One region of the Streptomyces sp. NPDC048172 genome, then DNA from elsewhere that is predicted to be linked to it. Evidence: riboswitches for the same ligand, from Rfam matches in the RefSeq annotation. Region 1 holds a riboswitch; each other region holds the start of a gene.
What was found. A riboswitch is a leader RNA that binds a small molecule or an ion and turns the genes downstream of it on or off. The one in region 1 is predicted to bind cobalamin.
Positions count from the first base shown of each region.

Region 1 (5,370 bases):
CTGAAGAAGGCGGCCCGCGAGAAGCCGATCCCCACCCGCTCCGTCCGCGTCCAGGTGCTCAACGGCACCGGCAAGGACGGACGCGCCGCCGACGTCGCCAAGGACCTGCGCGCCCTCGGCTTCACCGTGACGACGACCGGAAACGCCACCAAGGAGGTCGAGAAGACCACGGTCAGCTACCCCGAGAACCTCCGCCGCTCCGCCGAGGTCCTCGCCTCCCGCCTGCCGGACCCCGCGACCCGGGGTGGCGAGGGCGGAGTCGTCCCGGGCGCCGTCACCCTCACCGTGGGCCCCGACTACGAGGGGCTCCGCTGATCCGGCGACAGGAGTGTGGCCCGGGGCGGTGGAAGGGCCACCTGCCCACCGCCCCCGGGCCACGGTCTGGGGTGCGGGCGGTCAGTCCGCGCGGCCGGGGAGCTCCTCGCGGACCGTGCGCGCGGCGGCGACCAGGTTCTCCAGCGAGGCGCGGGTCTCCGGCCAGCCGCGGGTCTTCAGGCCGCAGTCCGGATTGACCCACAGCCGCTCGGGCGGGATGGCCTCAAGTCCCTTGCGCAGCAGCGCCGTCGCCTCCTCCGCGCTGGGGATGCGGGGCGAGTGGATGTCGTACACCCCGGGCCCCGCCTCGCGCGGGTAGCCGTGGTCGGCCAGCTCGTGCGCGACCTGCATGTGCGAGCGGGCCGCCTCCAGGCTGATGACGTCGGCGTCGATGTCGTCGATGGCCTGGACGATGTCGCCGAACTCGGCGTAGCACATGTGCGTGTGGATCTGCGTGTCCGGACGCACCCCGCCGGTGGAGAGACGGAACGCCTCGGTGGCCCACGCCAGATACGCGTCGCGGTCGGCGGCACGCAGCGGCAGCGTCTCGCGCAGCGCGGGCTCGTCGACCTGGATCACCGAGGTCCCGGCGGCCTCCAGGCCGTTCACCTCGTCGCGCAGCGCGAGGGCGACCTGGCGGGCCGTGTCGCCCAGCGGCTGGTCGTCGCGGACGAAGGACCAGGCCAGCATGGTGACGGGGCCCGTCAGCATGCCCTTGACGGGGCGGGTGGTCAGCGACTGGGCGTACGTAGTCCACCGTACGGTCATCGGCTCGGGGCGCGAGATGTCACCGGCCAGGATCGGCGGGCGTACGTAACGGGTGCCGTAGGACTGCACCCAGCCGTGCTGCGTGGCCAGATAGCCGGACAGCTGCTCGGCGAAGTACTGCACCATGTCGTTGCGTTCGGGCTCGCCGTGCACCAGGACGTCGATGCCCGCCTTCTCCTGGAAGGCCAGCACGTCGCGGATCTCGGTCTTGATGCGCTCCTCGTACGCCGCCTCGTCGATACGCCCGGCGCGCAGGTCGGCCCGCGCGGTGCGCAGCGCGGTGGTCTGCGGGAACGAGCCGATGGTGGTGACCGGCAGCAGCGGCAGCCCGAGGTGGTTCCGCTGGGCGGCGGCGCGTTCGGCGTACGGCTGGGAGCGGTGCTTCTCGGCCTCGGTGACGGCCGCGGCGCGGGCCCGCACCGCCGGGTCGTGGGTGAGCGCGGAGCCCGCGCGGGACGCGAGATCGGCGCGGTTGGCCGACAGCTCCCCGGCGATGGCGTCCGTCCCCTGGGCCAGCCCCTTGGCGAGGGTGACGATCTCGGCGGTCTTCTGCCGGGCGAACGCCAACCAGCGCAGCACCTCCGCGTCGATGTCGCGCTCGGCCCTGGCGTCGAGCGGGACGTGGAGGAGGGAGCAGGAGGCGGCGACGTCGACCCGGTCGGCGAGGCCGAGGAGGGTGCCGAGAGTGGAGAGCGACTTCTCCAGGTCGTTGATCCAGATGTTGCGGCCGTTGACGACGCCCGCGACCAGGCGCTTGCCGGGCAGGCCGCCGTTGGCGGCGATGGCGTCCAGATTGGCGGCGGCGGCCTCCGTGAAGTCGAGGGCCAGCCCCTCGACGGGGCTCTTGGCCAGCACGGGGAGGGCGTCCCCGAGACGGTCGAAGTACGAGGCGACCAGCAGCCGGGGGCGGTCGGCGAGCCTGCCCAGCTCACGGTAGGCGTGGGCCGCGGCCTCCAGCTCCTCCGGGGTGCGGTCCTGGACGAGCGCGGGCTCGTCGAGCTGCACCCACTCGGCGCCCGTGGCCCGAAGATCGGCGAGGACCTCGGCGTAGACCGGCAGCAGCCGCTCCAGCAGGCTCAGCGGCGAGAAGTCGGCGGCGACGCCCGGCGCGGGCTTGGCCAGCAGCAGATAGGTGACCGGGCCGACGAGGACGGGCCGGGCCGTGAGGCCGAGCGCGAGGGCCTCCTTCAGCTCGGCCACCTGCTTGGCGGGGTTCGCGGTGAAGTCGGTGTCCGGGCCCAGCTCGGGGACGAGGTAGTGGTAATTGGTGTCGAACCACTTCGTCATCTCCAGCGGCGCCACGTCCTGGGTGCCGCGGGCCATCGCGAAGTACCCGGCCAGCGCGTCGGCCTCGACGGCCGCGCGGTGCCGCTCGGGGACGGCGCCGACCATGACGCTGGCGTCGAGCATGTGGTCGTAGTACGAGAAGTCGCCGGTCGGCACCTCGTGGACGCCCGCCTCGGCGAGCCGGGTCCAGTTGGCCTCGCGCAGCTCGGCCGCGGTGCGGCCCAGGTCCTCTGAGGTGACGCGGCCCTTCCAGAAGCCCTCGACGGCCTTCTTCAGCTCTCGGTTCGGGCCCTGACGGGGGTAGCCGTACACGGTGGCCACGGTGGCCCGTGCTGCCGCGGCTGCGGACTTCGGTGTCACGGAGATCTCCTTCGCGAGATGTCTCGTCGGATCCCGGGGACGGGACGAGGGCGCGAAGGGGACGGACAGCGGCGGAGAAGGGACGCGCGGCGTGCGTCCGTCCGCCTGAGCTGTGTACGCCGACCTGCCCGCGAGGTCACCGGGATGTACCGCACACGCGTGGGCGTACGCGGACAACGGGCAGGTCTTCGGACTCGCGGGCTTGCCTGCCGGACACCGGATACCGGTTCCGGAGGGCTCCTACTGGCCGTCGCTTCCCAGGCCCTGTTCGTCGGGCCCAGTGCTCATGACGGCGTTCGTTCCCACTCACCGCTGCGGGGCAGTCCCGGAATCCCACCGGGTTCCCTCTTACGACGCGTCCCACCTGGCGGGTGGGGCGAACCAGTTGCACCGCCAGCGTAGACGGAGATCCCCGCGCGTGGGTAGTGCGCCCGGGGACGGCCGCCGGTTCTTCCGGTGGCCGTCAGTTCTTCTGCAGGGCGCGGGTCACGCCCGCGACGACGGCGGTCGTCAGCACCCAGCCGAGGGCGATCAGCGCATGGGCCAGCGCCTGGAGGCCGTCGTCCGGCCAGTACCAGGCGGTGCGCTGGCCCAGGCCGCCGATGGGGATCACGAGGTCGAGGGTGTAGACGAGGGGGTGGAACGGGGCGCCCTCGCCCGGCTTCGCCGGAGCGGGGGAGCCCGCGCCGAAGGCCGCCGTGCCCAGCACGGTCAGCGCGAGGAGCCACACTCCGGCCAGCCAGGGGCGGTAGCCGTAGCCGACGGTCGCGTCGAGCAGATACCCCCACGCACGCGTGACCGGGGGCAGCGTGCCGCGCCGGTGGCGCTGCTTGGCCAGGAGCACGCGGCGGGCGTCGTCGTCATGGCCGTCCCTCCGGTACCAGCTCGCCAACTGCTCGTAGGGCTGGGGGCTGTAGCCCGGTCCGCGCCGGATCCAGGCCACGCGACCGGCCACGGCGTCCCGCCGCCCCGCCTCGTCGTCCCCCATGAGCGAGCCGTACACGAAGCCGTCCAGCTCCACGACGTCCGGCCAGCTCGGCCCGGTGTCGTACAGCTGGGACACCTGCGCGCCGCGCAGGTCCACGGCGCCGGACGGGCGCCCGGCGAGGGTGAGGTCGAGGTCGACGGCCCGCAGCAGCGGGGCGGCCAGGCACGGGCCGCCACCGTCGGGCGGCCCGGCGAGGACGGCCTCCGCGAAGGTCGCCCTGTCCGAGACCTGGGCGCCCCGCAGCCGTACGGTCCCGTGCGCGGTGAAGCCGCTGGAGAAGTCGAGCGTCGAGGCCACGGCGTTGTCCAGGGCGAGCGCCACCCCGCGCGGGGACGGCCGCTCCAGCCGCGCGCCCCGCATATGGAGCCCGCCCGGCAACTGGGCGCCCATGAGGCGGAGTTCGCCGTGCGCGACGAAGCCGTCCTGGGCGTAGAGGCCGCCCTCGGCGACCAGTCCACCGGCGGACACGGCCCACTCCCCGGGCGCCACGACCTCCGCCCCGTTGAGGCTCACGGCGCCGCTCACATGGGCGTTGATGAGCGACAGGGCGGTGACCCTGCGGTGGAAGGGCGAGGCGGCGCCGCACTCCACGCGCGTACGCCGCAGGTCGAAGCGCCCCTCCGTACGGATCAGTCCGGCCTCCACGCTCGGCACCCGACTGTCCCTGATCGCGATCGACCGGGTCGCCGCGCCGGAGAGGTCGATGCCCTCCTCGAACCAGCAGCCGTCGAGCCACAGGGCGTGGGCGATCTCCGCGCCCGCCAGGTCGAGTGGGCCGGTCAGCCGCGCTCCGGTGAGCCTCAGGCTCGCGACGGCGCCGGGCCGGGCGGCGTTGGCGTCCTGGAGGAGCGCGACGACCACGGCGGCCCGCACCGTCCGCCCGGGCCCCCAGCCGCCGCCCCGGGCGACCTGGTCGTCCTCGGGCACGCCCGTACGCAGATCCACGGGGCGTCCCTCGGGGAACGCGTCCCACACCTCGCGCTCGGGGGCGGTCAACTCGTCGTAGGAGAGCACCCGTTCAGGGTAGTGATCTTCCGCGCGGCCAGCGGCTCGTCCCGCGACGACCCCGACCGGAACCGTCGCCCGCCCTCCGTCGCAACCCTTGCTTCACCTATCGATATTCGATAGATTCCCATCGTGGATCGATGGGAGGACGGGCCATGGGGAAGCTGGCAGTGCGCGCGCTGCGCGCCGTGCTCGTGGTGGTGCTCACCGGCACCGTGTTCGTCCAGGCGCTGATGGTGTGGGCGCTGGTCAGCGGGAGCGACCCGGAGGACGGGGCGCTCCCGCTGACCCCGCTGCGCGTGATCACGGTCCTGGGCATCGGGGCGGCCCAGGTCGTCATGGTCTGTGTGTGGCGGCTGGTGACGATGGTGCGGCGCGGAACCGTGTTCTCCCACGCCGCCTTCCGGTACGTGGACGTCATCATCGGCGCGATCGTCGTGGTGGCTCTCGTGTGGTTCGCGGTCACGGCCCTGAACGCGCCCGGCCAGCGGGACGACCCGGGCGTCACCGTCATCATGGGCGGGATCGGCCTGGCCGTTCTGGGAGTCGCGCTCATCGTGCTCGTGCTGCGGATGCTGCTCGCCCAGGCCGTCGCCCGCGACGTCGAAGCGGCGCGGATGCAGGCCGAGCTGGACGAGGTCATCTGA
Region 1 is NZ_JBIDAT010000006.1:500,122-505,491, reverse strand. Features, by position in the region: gene ACGF3A_RS28040 (LCP family protein) at 1-315, shown strand, start outside; gene metE (5-methyltetrahydropteroyltriglutamate--homocysteine S-methyltransferase) at 397-2,730, opposite strand; cobalamin riboswitch at 2,892-3,131, opposite strand; gene ACGF3A_RS28030 (oxidoreductase) at 3,194-4,732, opposite strand; gene ACGF3A_RS28025 (DUF2975 domain-containing protein) at 4,879-5,370, shown strand; gene ACGF3A_RS28020 (helix-turn-helix domain-containing protein) at 5,370-5,370, shown strand, end outside.

Region 2 (5,370 bases), on a different contig from region 1:
CCAGCGCCCGGCGCCCGACCAGGGCTGACCCCCTCGTCGGGGCGTTATCGCTCCGTGTCCTAACTGCCGTCAGCCACGGTGTGGCGCGGACCAACGCGCTGTTCTACGGTCCTTGCGTCGTGCAATGTTCACTGGGCCCGCAGTGGACGCTGGGGGACGAGGAGGACACTCGCGTGCGTAACGCCAGCCCGAAATCCATCGCCATCTGGTCAGCTGTCGCGCTCGTCGGCGCGGCCGGATGGGCCGTACTCGCCCTGGCGCGCGGCGAGGAGGTGTCGGCCGCCTGGATGGTCGCGGCGGCACTCGGCTCGTACGCCATCGGGTACCGCTTCTACGCGCGCTTCATCGTGACCCGCGTACTGAAGGTCGACAAGACCCGCGCCACCCCGGCCGAACGGCTCGACAACGGGATCGACTTCCACCCCACCGACCGGCGCGTGCTGCTCGGTCACCACTTCGCCGCCATCGCGGGCGCAGGGCCGCTCGTCGGGCCCGTACTGGCCGCCCAGATGGGCTATCTGCCGGGGACCATCTGGATCATCGTCGGCGTGATCTTCGCGGGCGCCGTCCAGGACATGGTCACGCTCTTCTTCTCGATGCGGCGCGACGGCAAGTCGCTGGGCCAGATGGCCCGCGAGGAGATCGGCCCGGTGGGCGGCGCCGCCGCGCTGCTGGCCGTCCTCGCGATCATGATCATCCTGCTGGCGGTGCTGGCGCTGGTCGTCGTCAACGCGCTGGCGGAGTCGCCCTGGGGCACGTTCTCCATCGGGATGACCATCCCGATCGCCCTCTTCATGGGCTTCTACCTGCGCGTCCTGCGCCCCGGCCGGGTCACCGAGGTCTCCGTCATCGGCATCGCGCTGCTGCTGCTCGCGCTGGTCTCCGGGCGCTGGGTGGCCGAGTCCTCCTGGGCCGAGGCCTTCACGCTCGCGCCGAGCACGCTGGTCATCTGGCTGCTGGTCTACAGCTTCGTCGCCTCGATCCTGCCCGTGTGGATGCTGCTGGCCCCGCGCGACTACCTCTCCACCTTCATGAAGATCGGCACCATCGGGCTGCTCGCCCTCGGCGTCATCTTCACGCTGCCGACGATGAAGATGGAGGGCGTCACGGACTTCGCCGGAGGCGGGGACGGCCCCGTCTTCGCCGGCTCGCTCTTCCCGTTCGTCTTCATCACCATCGCCTGCGGCGCGCTCTCCGGCTTCCACGCCCTCATCTCCTCGGGCACCACCCCGAAGATGATGCAGAAGGAGACCCAGGTCCGCATGATCGGCTACGGCTCCATGCTGATGGAGTCCTTCGTGGCGATCATGGCGATGGTCGCGGCCAGCATCATCGACCCCGGCCTCTACTTCGCGATGAACGCCCCGGCGGGCGTGATCGGCGACAACGTGCAGGCCGCGAGCGAGGCCGTGAAGGGCCTCGGATACACCATCACCCCCGACCAGTTGGCCGCCGCCGCCAAGGCCGTCGAGGAACAGTCGCTGCTCTCCCGTACGGGCGGCGCGCCCACGCTCGCGATCGGCGTCTCCGAGATCTTCTCCAAGGTGATCGGCGGCGCCGGGATGAAGGCGTTCTGGTACCACTTCGCGATCATGTTCGAGGCGCTCTTCATCCTGACGGCGCTGGACGCGGGTACGCGCGTGGGCCGGTTCATGCTCCAGGACATGCTGGGCAACGTCTACAAGCCGTTCCGCCGCGTCAGCTGGTGGCCCGGCCTGCTGGCCTCCAGCGCCGTGATCGTCGCCCTCTGGGGCTACTTCCTGTGGGTCGGCGTCCACGAGCCGCTCGGCGGGATCAACCAGCTCTTCCCGCTCTTCGGCATCGCCAACCAGCTCCTCGCCGCCGTAGCGCTGGCCGTCTGCACCACGCTCCTGGTCAAGTCCGGCCGCCTCAAGTGGGCCTGGGTCACGGCCGTTCCGCTCGCCTGGGACGCGGTCGTCACGCTCACCGCCAGCTGGCAGAAGGTCTTCTCCAGCGACCCGAAGGTCGGCTTCTTCGAGCAGCGCTCCGTCTACCAGGAGGCCATCGACGCGGGCAAGGTCCTTCCCCCGGCGAAGAACATGGACGACATGCACACCGTCGTCACCAACTCCACGGTGGACGGCGTCCTCTCCGCGCTCTTCGCGGTCCTCGTCATCGTGGTGCTGCTGGACGCCGGGCGCACCTGCTTCCGGGCGATCCGCAACCCGGGCACCGCGACGCTGACGGAGGTTCCGCACCAGGAATCCAAGATCGTCGCCCCGGCGGGGCTGATCCCCACGAAGGAGGAGAAGGCGGAGCTTGCCGCCGCCGGCACGTCCTCGTCCTCGTCCTCGTCCAGTGAGGAGGTCCGATGAACCCTCTCCTGAGGGCGGGGCGCTGGATCCGCTGGTACGTCCGCGAGTTCACGGACGAGAGCGCGTACGAGCGGTACGTGGCGCACGTCCGCCGGCACTCGGGGCCCTCGGCCCCGGTGCCGACCCGCCGCGACTTCGAGCGCCGCCGCACGGACGCCCGCGAGGCGGACCCCAGAGACGGCTACCGCTGCTGCTAACCCACCCCAGCCAAGCAGAGGGCACCCCCTGCTCCTCCCTCCACTGAGCTTGGGAAGTCCGCGCTTCTCCCTCCACCCCACAGCGCTTGGGAGTCCTGCGCTTCTCCCTCCGCCCCGCTGCGCTTGGCAGGCCTGCGCTTCTCCCTCCACTCCACTGCGCTCGGGAGCTCTGCGCTTCTCCCTCCGCCCCTCTGAGCTTGGGGCTGCGCCCCTGCCGGGGCGAGCCCCGCTTCTCCCTCCGCTGTGCTTGGGAAGTCTGCGCAAGGCGCAGGGTTGGCAAGCGCAGCCCCCCCACGCCGGGTACCCCGCGCACAAGAGCCGCGCCCGGGGTGCCCCGGGCTGTGCTTCGCGGGCCGCGCCCGCGTCGTGGCTTGTCGCGCAGTTCCCCGCGCCCCTTAGGGAGAAGGGGCAAGCCCAAAAGTCTTGGACCGGTCGCGCCCCGCGGCGGAGCCGCAAAACAAACACAGCCCCGCGCCCCTGAGGGAGAAGGGGCAAGCCCCGAGGTGTTGTGACCGGGCGCGCACCCGCGGCGGAGCCGCACATCAAACACAGCCCCGTGCCCCCGAAGGGGCAAGCCCCGAAGTCCTGCACCGGGCACCCCGGCACGCTCGGCCGGGAAAATTGCGGTGCTCTCTGTCAGAGGGGGCGGACATCATGGGCGGTATGGACTTTACGGTGAGGGCCGCGTACGCGGAGGAGTTCGGGGCAGTCGGGGAGCTGACCGGAGAGGTGTATCTCCGGGACGGGCTGCTGGACTTCGGGGAGTCGGACGGGTATCTGCGGACACTCCGGGACGCCGCGACCCGCGCGGCACAGGCAGAGCTCCTGGTAGCCGCCGACCAGAACGGCACACTCCTCGGCACAGTGACATACGTAGGCGACGGCGGCCCGTACGCGGAGCTGGCCGGCGAGAGCGAGGCCGAGTTCCGGATGCTCGCGGTCGACGGCGCCGCCCGCAGCCGAGGGGTCGGGGAGGCGCTCGTGAGAGCGTGCGTGGACCGTACGAGGGAGCGCGGCCGCACGGGCATAGTCATCTGCAGCCAGCCCCACATGCACGCCGCCCACCGCCTCTACACCCGGCTCGGATTCCACCGCGCGCCCGCCCGCGACTGGAACCCGATCGAGGGCGTCGACATCACGCTCCAGGCGTTCACGCTGGCTCTGTAGGGCCTTGTAGGGCCCTGCAAGGCCCTGCGGCGCGCCACCGCACTGTAAACCATCTCTTGACCCTCGACACAACATCTAGGGGCGCCTCCACCACGCACCCCAACATGTATGCTCGACCGAGCCGTTCGCCGCAGGGGAATCCGGTGTGACTCCGGAGCTGTCCCGCAGCGGTGTGCGCCGTGCTGCCTGTACGGCGCGAGCCCGAATGCCTGCCGGGCGGCATCGACGAACGTCCGGGTCTCGTGGAGTGGACCGGGGGCGGCGCCGTGGAATGCCATGCCCGTGAGGGCGCTGTTCGGCATGCCCGCGCGCCGGCGTCCCGTGCCCGCCCTCGGCCCCTGAGCGAGGGAGAGCAGAGCAGTGACCATCGCACCATCAGCTCCGTCAGTGCCGTCGGCGACGGCACCAGGACTCACGGCACCGGGACTCACGGCACCCGGAACGGAACCCGAAGCTCCGGACGACGCGCCCGCCGCCGCGCTCCTGCGCACCCTCACCGACCTCACCGCGGACCTCACCGCCGTCGCCCCCGGCAGGATCGCCGCCGCGGCCCTGCGGGGACGCCGTCGGGACTCGTCCGAGGCCGAGCTGCGGGAGCTCGCCACCGAGGCGGCGGCCGGGCTGATCGGTGAGGAGCCCGAGCACTCCCGGCTCGCGGCGCGCCTGCTCACCCTCGCGATCCGCGAGGAGGCGGCCTCCCAGGGCGCCACCTCGTTCTCCGCCTCCGTCGCCGTCGGCCACGCGCAGGGGCTGATCGCGGACGCCACGGCGGCCTTCGTCCGTACGCACGCCGCGCGGCTCGACGCGCTCGTCGAGGAGGCCCTCGCCGAGGGCGCCGACGACCGCTTCGGCTACTTCGGGCTGCGCACCGTGCACTCCCGCTACCTGCTCCGGCACCCGACGACGCGTCAGGTGATCGAGACGCCGCAGCACTTCCTGCTCCGCGTGGCCTGCGGTCTGGCCGACGGCGACTCCGAGCGCGCCGCGGACGAGATCGTGGACGAGGTCGCGGCGCTCTACGGGCTCACCAGTTCGCTCTCCTACCTGCCCTCCTCCCCCACCCTCTTCAACTCCGGCACCCGCCACCCCCAGATGTCGTCCTGCTATCTGCTCGACTCCCCCCGGGACGAGCTGGACTCGATCTACGAGCGGTACCACCAGGTCGCCCGCCTCTCGAAGCACGCGGGCGGCATCGGCCTCTCGTACGCGCGGATCCGCGCGCGGGGCTCGCTGATCCGGGGGACGAACGGGCACTCGAACGGCATCGTGCCGTTCCTCAAGACCCTGGACGCCTCGGTCGCCGCCGTGAACCAGGGTGGGCGCCGCAAGGGCGCCGCCGCCGTCTATCTGGAGACGTGGCACGCGGACATCGAGGAGTTCCTGGAGCTGCGCGACAACACCGGCGAGGACGCCCGCCGCACCCACAACCTCAATCTGGCGCACTGGATCCCCGACGAGTTCATGCGCCGCGTCGAGACCGACGCCGACTGGTCGCTCTTCTCGCCCGCGGACGCGCCCGAGCTGGTCGACCTGTGGGGCGAGGAGTTCGACGCCGCGTACCGCAGGGCCGAGGCCGAGGGGCGCGCGCTGCGGACCGTGCCCGCGCGGCAGCTCTACGGCGCGATGATGCGCACCCTCGCGCAGACCGGCAACGGCTGGATGACGTTCAA
Region 2 is NZ_JBIDAT010000001.1:1,021,135-1,026,504, reverse strand. Features, by position in the region: gene ACGF3A_RS04655 (GntR family transcriptional regulator) at 1-28, shown strand, start outside; gene ACGF3A_RS04650 (carbon starvation CstA family protein) at 174-2,336, shown strand; gene ACGF3A_RS04645 (YbdD/YjiX family protein) at 2,333-2,533, shown strand; gene ACGF3A_RS04640 (GNAT family N-acetyltransferase) at 3,197-3,700, shown strand; cobalamin riboswitch at 3,797-3,932, shown strand; gene ACGF3A_RS04635 (ribonucleoside-diphosphate reductase subunit alpha) at 4,061-5,370, shown strand, end outside.
Region 2: linked by a shared signal. The riboswitch ahead of ACGF3A_RS04635 (ribonucleoside-diphosphate reductase subunit alpha) and the one ahead of metE (5-methyltetrahydropteroyltriglutamate--homocysteine S-methyltransferase) in region 1 are both predicted to bind cobalamin.

Region 3 (5,370 bases), on a different contig from region 1:
GCCGCGTCCGCGACGAGCCTCTCCTAGGCCCAGGCCGGAAGGAAGACCGCAATGGACATCGACTGGGCCGCACTCGGCCAGGTCTTCGGAGTCAGCCTCGTGGCGACGGTCGCCCTCGTGGGCGTCTTCACCCTCGGCATCGTCGGCGGCTCCGCCCGCCGCGCGGACGGCGGCACTCCCGCACTCGCCCGCGCGGGCGCGTACACGTGCTACGCGGTGTGCGCCGCGGCGGTGGTGTTCGGGATCTATCTGATCGCGGCGTAGCCAGGCGCCAGGTGTCAGGCGCCAGACATCCGGCGCCGGACACCCGGGCACCACGTGCCCCACTCCATGAAGAACGCCCCCGGGATCACTCCCGGGGGCGTTCTTCATGCCTTCTCGGCGTATGGCGAACTGACGCACTGCTATGTTCTGCGTCACATCGGCCAGCGGCGAAGTGCCATGTGTCATATTGGAGACGTCGGCTGGGTAGGACCCAACTCGACTGGCCCATAAGGATGTTGTCGGCCAGACAGTGGCTCGCTTCCAGCTGACGGCACGCCACCATGCGAAGAGAGAGAAGGCAGCATGACCAGAGAAGCTGATCCGAGCCTGAACCGTCGCAGGCTCCGGATCGAGCTGCGCAAGGCACGGGAGCAGTCGGAGAAGACGCAGAAGGACGTGGCCGACGCCCTTGAGTGGTCACTCTCGAAGCTCATCCGCATCGAGGCCGGGACCGTCGGGATCTCCATCACCGACCTGCGCGCCCTGCTCCAGCTGTACGGGATCACCGACCCGGACGCCGTGCACGACCTGGAGGAGGCGGCACGGGCCTCCAAGGGCCAGTCGTGGTGGACGCAGTACACCGACATGCTCAACCCGAAGGTGGCGCAGCTCCTCAGCTACGAGGGAGCGGCCGAGGAGTACCGCTGCTACGAGTGCGTCCTCATGCCCGCCGTACTGCAGACGTCCGAGTACACGAGCGCGCTGCTGGCCCCGTTCGACTCCCCTGACACCCCGCGCGCCGTCGAGCTGCGGGCCACGCGTCAGGAACGGCTCTTCGACGACGGGGTCGGGCCGACGGCGGAGTTCGTGCTCGCGGAGTCGCTGCTGCATCTGCAGATCGGCGGGCCGACCGTGCTGCGCAAACAGCTGGACCACCTGCTCGCGCGCGCCGGGCAGCCGGGCGTCTCCGTGCGCGTCCTCCCCTTCTCGGCGGGCGCCCACCGCAGCACCTCCAGGTCGTTCATCCTGCTCGGGCTCAAGGACGACGACGACCTGCTCTTCATGGAGGGCGCCGGAGGGACGGTCCTGACGCGCAGCGACATGGAGATGACCGTCTGGTACCAGGAGTGCTTCGCGGACATCAGCGAGCGCGCCCTGTCGATCGAAGAGTCCCGGACGCGGATCGAGCACGTCAGGGACGCCTTGAGCAGCAGTTAGTCCCTGACGGGGCGAGGGCAGGAAGGACGCGGCAGTGTCCGGTTGGCAGGAATGGCGGGAGCGGTTAGGCGGAGCGTTACGCGCCCTCAGGGGCGCGCCCGACGCGGCCGCCCGTCCTCCGGACGCCGAGGAGGGCGAGCTGTCGGCCGGGCTCACCGAGCGCGGCACGAACCTCCTCATCACCCTTGAGGCGGCCAGGACGGACAACCAGATCCGGCTGACCTACGCGCGCGCCCTCGCCACCTCGCTCCGGCTGCTCATCGGGGGCGGTGCGGTGGCATGCGCCACCTACGCGGGCGGAGGCTGGGCGCTCGTGCTGAGCGTGTGCGGCGCCTCGCTCCTCGCCGCCTGCTGCGTGGTCGTGGGACGCCGAATACGCCGCGCCGTCAACGGTGGCGCGGACCGCGGGGACGGCCGTGGGAGAGACGGCCGGGGAAGAGACGACCGCGCGTAGGCGCGAGCCCGTACCAGAGCCCCGCTCCGCCGGCGACGAGCGCGGCCACCAGCCCCCACACCACCGCCCGTGCCGCCCCTTCCGGCGCCAGCAGCGAGGCGGCGGCTCCGAGTCCGGTGGCGAGAAGTCCCACGGCGAGGCTGTATCTCGCGGTGAGGGAGAGAGGAGAGCGCGGGTCCCGCCCGGCACGGCTCTCCCCCGGGCGCCGCACCGCGTCTTCCGTCCGGTCGGGCATCGCCCCCACCGCCATCCCCTCCGCCTGAGGGAGTCCAGGCGCCGTCGTCAGTCCTCCGCGACCCAAGTCGCCGTGGTGGCCAGGAAACTACTCCATTGCGCGGTCGTAAAGGCGAGTACGTCGCCATCGGGACACTTGGAGTCCCGCACCAGGATCCGGCCCGCGGCGTCGCTGACCTCGACGCACGCACCGGGTCCGTCATTGCTGTAGCTACTCTTGATCCATATACCCGCGGACGAGTCTTCCTCGAACACTGCGACCTCCTCCGGCCCGAAAGCCAGCGCCCCGACGTGGCCGCGCGTCTGTGGCATGCGCCCCCCTTGCCGGCCCCGCGCTGCCGCCGAAGCCGGACACATTCGGTCGCATACCGTCCGCCGCAGGCAAGAAATCGCCTCCTGCCGTCGTTTGGCGCTCTCCCGTTTGTCATGTGCAGTCTTCCCAGCGGTCCGGGGCGCAAAGGTGCATTACTGGTCGCACGACTGCGGAAGTGCGGCGCGTGTGGGGCTCACCACTCCGCCCCCATTGCAGGTCAACAGCAAGTTGACGCCTCTCGGCCAACGTGGTGGACTTCCGGTGCCAAACGGCGGCATGGAGAGGAAGCCGGTGCGAATCCGGCGCGGTCCCGCCACTGTCACCGGGGAGCGCTCCCTCACCCAGAGCCACGGTCGCGTCGCGCGGCTGGAAGGCCGGGGCGGGCGTCGATCCGGGAGCCAGGAGACTCTCGCCGTCGGTCACGTCGAGCCAGGGCGAGGACCCTGAGTGAGGACACATGTCATGCGCGGCCCCGCCCTGAGCGATTCCGGTCCCCTGCCACCGACGCCACCTCTGCCGCCGCTGTTCCGCCGAGGCGCCGCGGCGCGCTGAATGATGCGGATGCGGGCTTCTTACGCGTACGCCTGCGGCGCCGCCCTCGGATACGCCGTCGATCTTCTGCTGGGTGACCCCCGGCGCGGCCACCCCGTCGCCGCCTTCGGGCGGGCCGCCGGGGCGCTGGAGCGGCATGTGTGGCGGGACCGGCGGGACGCGGGCGCCGGGTACGCCGTGCTGGCCGCGGGCGCCGTGGTCACGGGTGCGGCCGTGCTGGAACGGGCCGTGCGGGACCGGCCCGGCGCGCGGACCGTGCTGACGGCCGCCGCCGTGTGGAGCGTGCTGGGCGGGACGAGCCTGGCGCGGGAGGCGCGGGCCGTCGGCTCGGCGCTGGCCGCCGGGGACGTCGAGGTGGCCCGGGAGCGGCTGCCGCACCTGTGCGGGCGGGACCCGCAGGCGCTGGACGCGGAGGCACTGGCGCGCGCTGTCGTGGAGTCGGTCGCGGAGAACACCTCGGACGCCGTCGTGGGCGCCCTCGTGTGGGGCGCGGTCGCGGGAGTGCCGGGCATGGCCGGGTTCCGGGCGCTCAACACGCTGGACGCGATGGTGGGGCACAAGTCGCCGCGGCACCTCCGGTTCGGCTGGGCGGCGGCGCGGCTGGACGACGTCGTGGGGTGTCCGGGAGCGCGGCTGACGGCGGTGCTCGCGGCCGTTGCCGGTGACGACGCGCGCGGAGCCGTACGGGCGTGGCGCGAGGACGCGCACCGGCATCCGAGCCCGAACGCGGGGCCCGTGGAGGCCGCGTTCGCGGGCGCGCTCGGCGTACGGCTGGGCGGCACCCTCGCGTACGGCGGCCGTACGGAGCACCGTCCGGTCCTCAACACCTCCGGGCGGCCCGTACGGACGGAGGACATCGCGCGTGCCGTACGGCTGTCGCGACGGGTGAGCGCGCTGGCGTTCGCCACCACCGTGGCGGCGGGCGCCGTGCGGATGAGGGTGCGGGAGGGAGTGCGCCGTGGGCGCGAAGGGAAGCGCTAGGGACGGCGGGACGGGCGGCGGGACCGGCGGCGGGCTGCTCGTCGCGGGGACGACCTCGGACGCGGGCAAGAGCGTCGTGACGGCGGGAATCTGCCGCTGGCTGGCGCGCAAGGGGATCAGCGTGGCGCCGTTCAAGGCGCAGAACATGTCACTGAACTCGTTCGTGACGCGGGACGGCGCCGAGATAGGCCGCGCCCAGGCCATGCAGGCCGCCGCGGCCCGGGTGGAGCCCAGCGCGCTGATGAACCCCGTACTGCTCAAGCCCGGCAGCGACCGCACCAGCCAAGTGGTGCTCATGGGGCGTGCCGTGGGCGAGATGTCGGCCAAGGGCTACTTCGGGAACCACCGCAGCGGCGTGTACGGGCGGCGTGAGGACCTTCTGGAGCCCGTCGTCGCCTGTCTGGAGGAGCTGCGGCGTACGCACGACGCGGTCGTCTGCGAGGGCGCGGGCAGCCCCGCGGAGATCAACCTGCGGCGCAACGACATCGTCAACATGGGCCTGGCGCGCGCCGCGCGGCTGCCCGTGCTGGTGGTCGGGGACATCGACAGGGGAGGCGTCTTCGCCTCGCTGTTCGGGACGACCGCACTGCTGGCCGAGGAGGACCAGGCGCTGCTGGCGGGCTATCTGGTCAACAAGTTCCGCGGGGACGTCTCGCTGCTGGAGCCCGGCCTGGAGATGCTGCGGAAGCTGACGGGGCGGTCGACGTACGGGGTGCTGCCCTTCCAGCACGGGCTGGGCATCGACGAGGAGGACGGGCTGCGTGTCTCCCTGCGCGGCACGGTGCGCGAATCCGAGGTGACGGCGCCGTACGGCGCGGACGTGCTGCGGGTGGCGGTGCTCCCCGTGCCGCTGATGTCGAACTTCACGGACGTCGACGCGCTGGCCGCCGAGCCCGGCGTGGTCGTGCGGTTCTGCGACCGTCCCGAGGAGCTGTCCGACGCCGATCTGGTGGTGGTGCCGGGGACGCGCGGCACCGTCAGGGCACTGGAGTGGCTGCGGGCGCGCGGACTGGCCGACGCGCTCGCCCGGCGGGCGGCCGAAGGACGCCCCGTACTGGGCATCTGCGGCGGCTACCAGGTGCTCGGCGAGCGCATCGAGGACGACGTCGAGTCCCGTGCCGGAACGGTCGAAGCGCTCGGACTGCTGCCCCTGCGGGTGCGGTTCGCGCGGGAGAAGACCCTCGCGCGCCCGGAGGGCACGGCCCTCGGCGAGCCCGTCGAGGGGTACGAGATCCACCACGGCGTCGCGGACGTACGCGGCGGCGAGCCGTTCCTCGGCGACGGCTGCCGGGTCGGCTCCGTATGGGGCACGCACTGGCACGGCTCGCTGGAGTCCGACGCGTTCCGGCGGGCCTTTCTGCGCCGGGTGGCGGCCGACGCGGGCCGCGCCTTCGTGCCCGCCCCTGAGACGAGT
Region 3 is NZ_JBIDAT010000004.1:54,969-60,338, forward strand. Features, by position in the region: gene ACGF3A_RS18035 (anion permease) at 1-27, shown strand, start outside; gene ACGF3A_RS18040 (hypothetical protein) at 52-264, shown strand; gene ACGF3A_RS18045 (helix-turn-helix domain-containing protein) at 568-1,422, shown strand; gene ACGF3A_RS18050 (hypothetical protein) at 1,457-1,876, shown strand; gene ACGF3A_RS18055 (DUF397 domain-containing protein) at 2,159-2,422, opposite strand; cobalamin riboswitch at 2,704-2,832, shown strand; gene ACGF3A_RS18060 (cobalamin biosynthesis protein) at 2,985-3,956, shown strand; gene ACGF3A_RS18065 (cobyric acid synthase) at 3,934-5,370, shown strand, end outside.
Region 3: linked by a shared signal. The riboswitch ahead of ACGF3A_RS18060 (cobalamin biosynthesis protein) and the one ahead of metE (5-methyltetrahydropteroyltriglutamate--homocysteine S-methyltransferase) in region 1 are both predicted to bind cobalamin.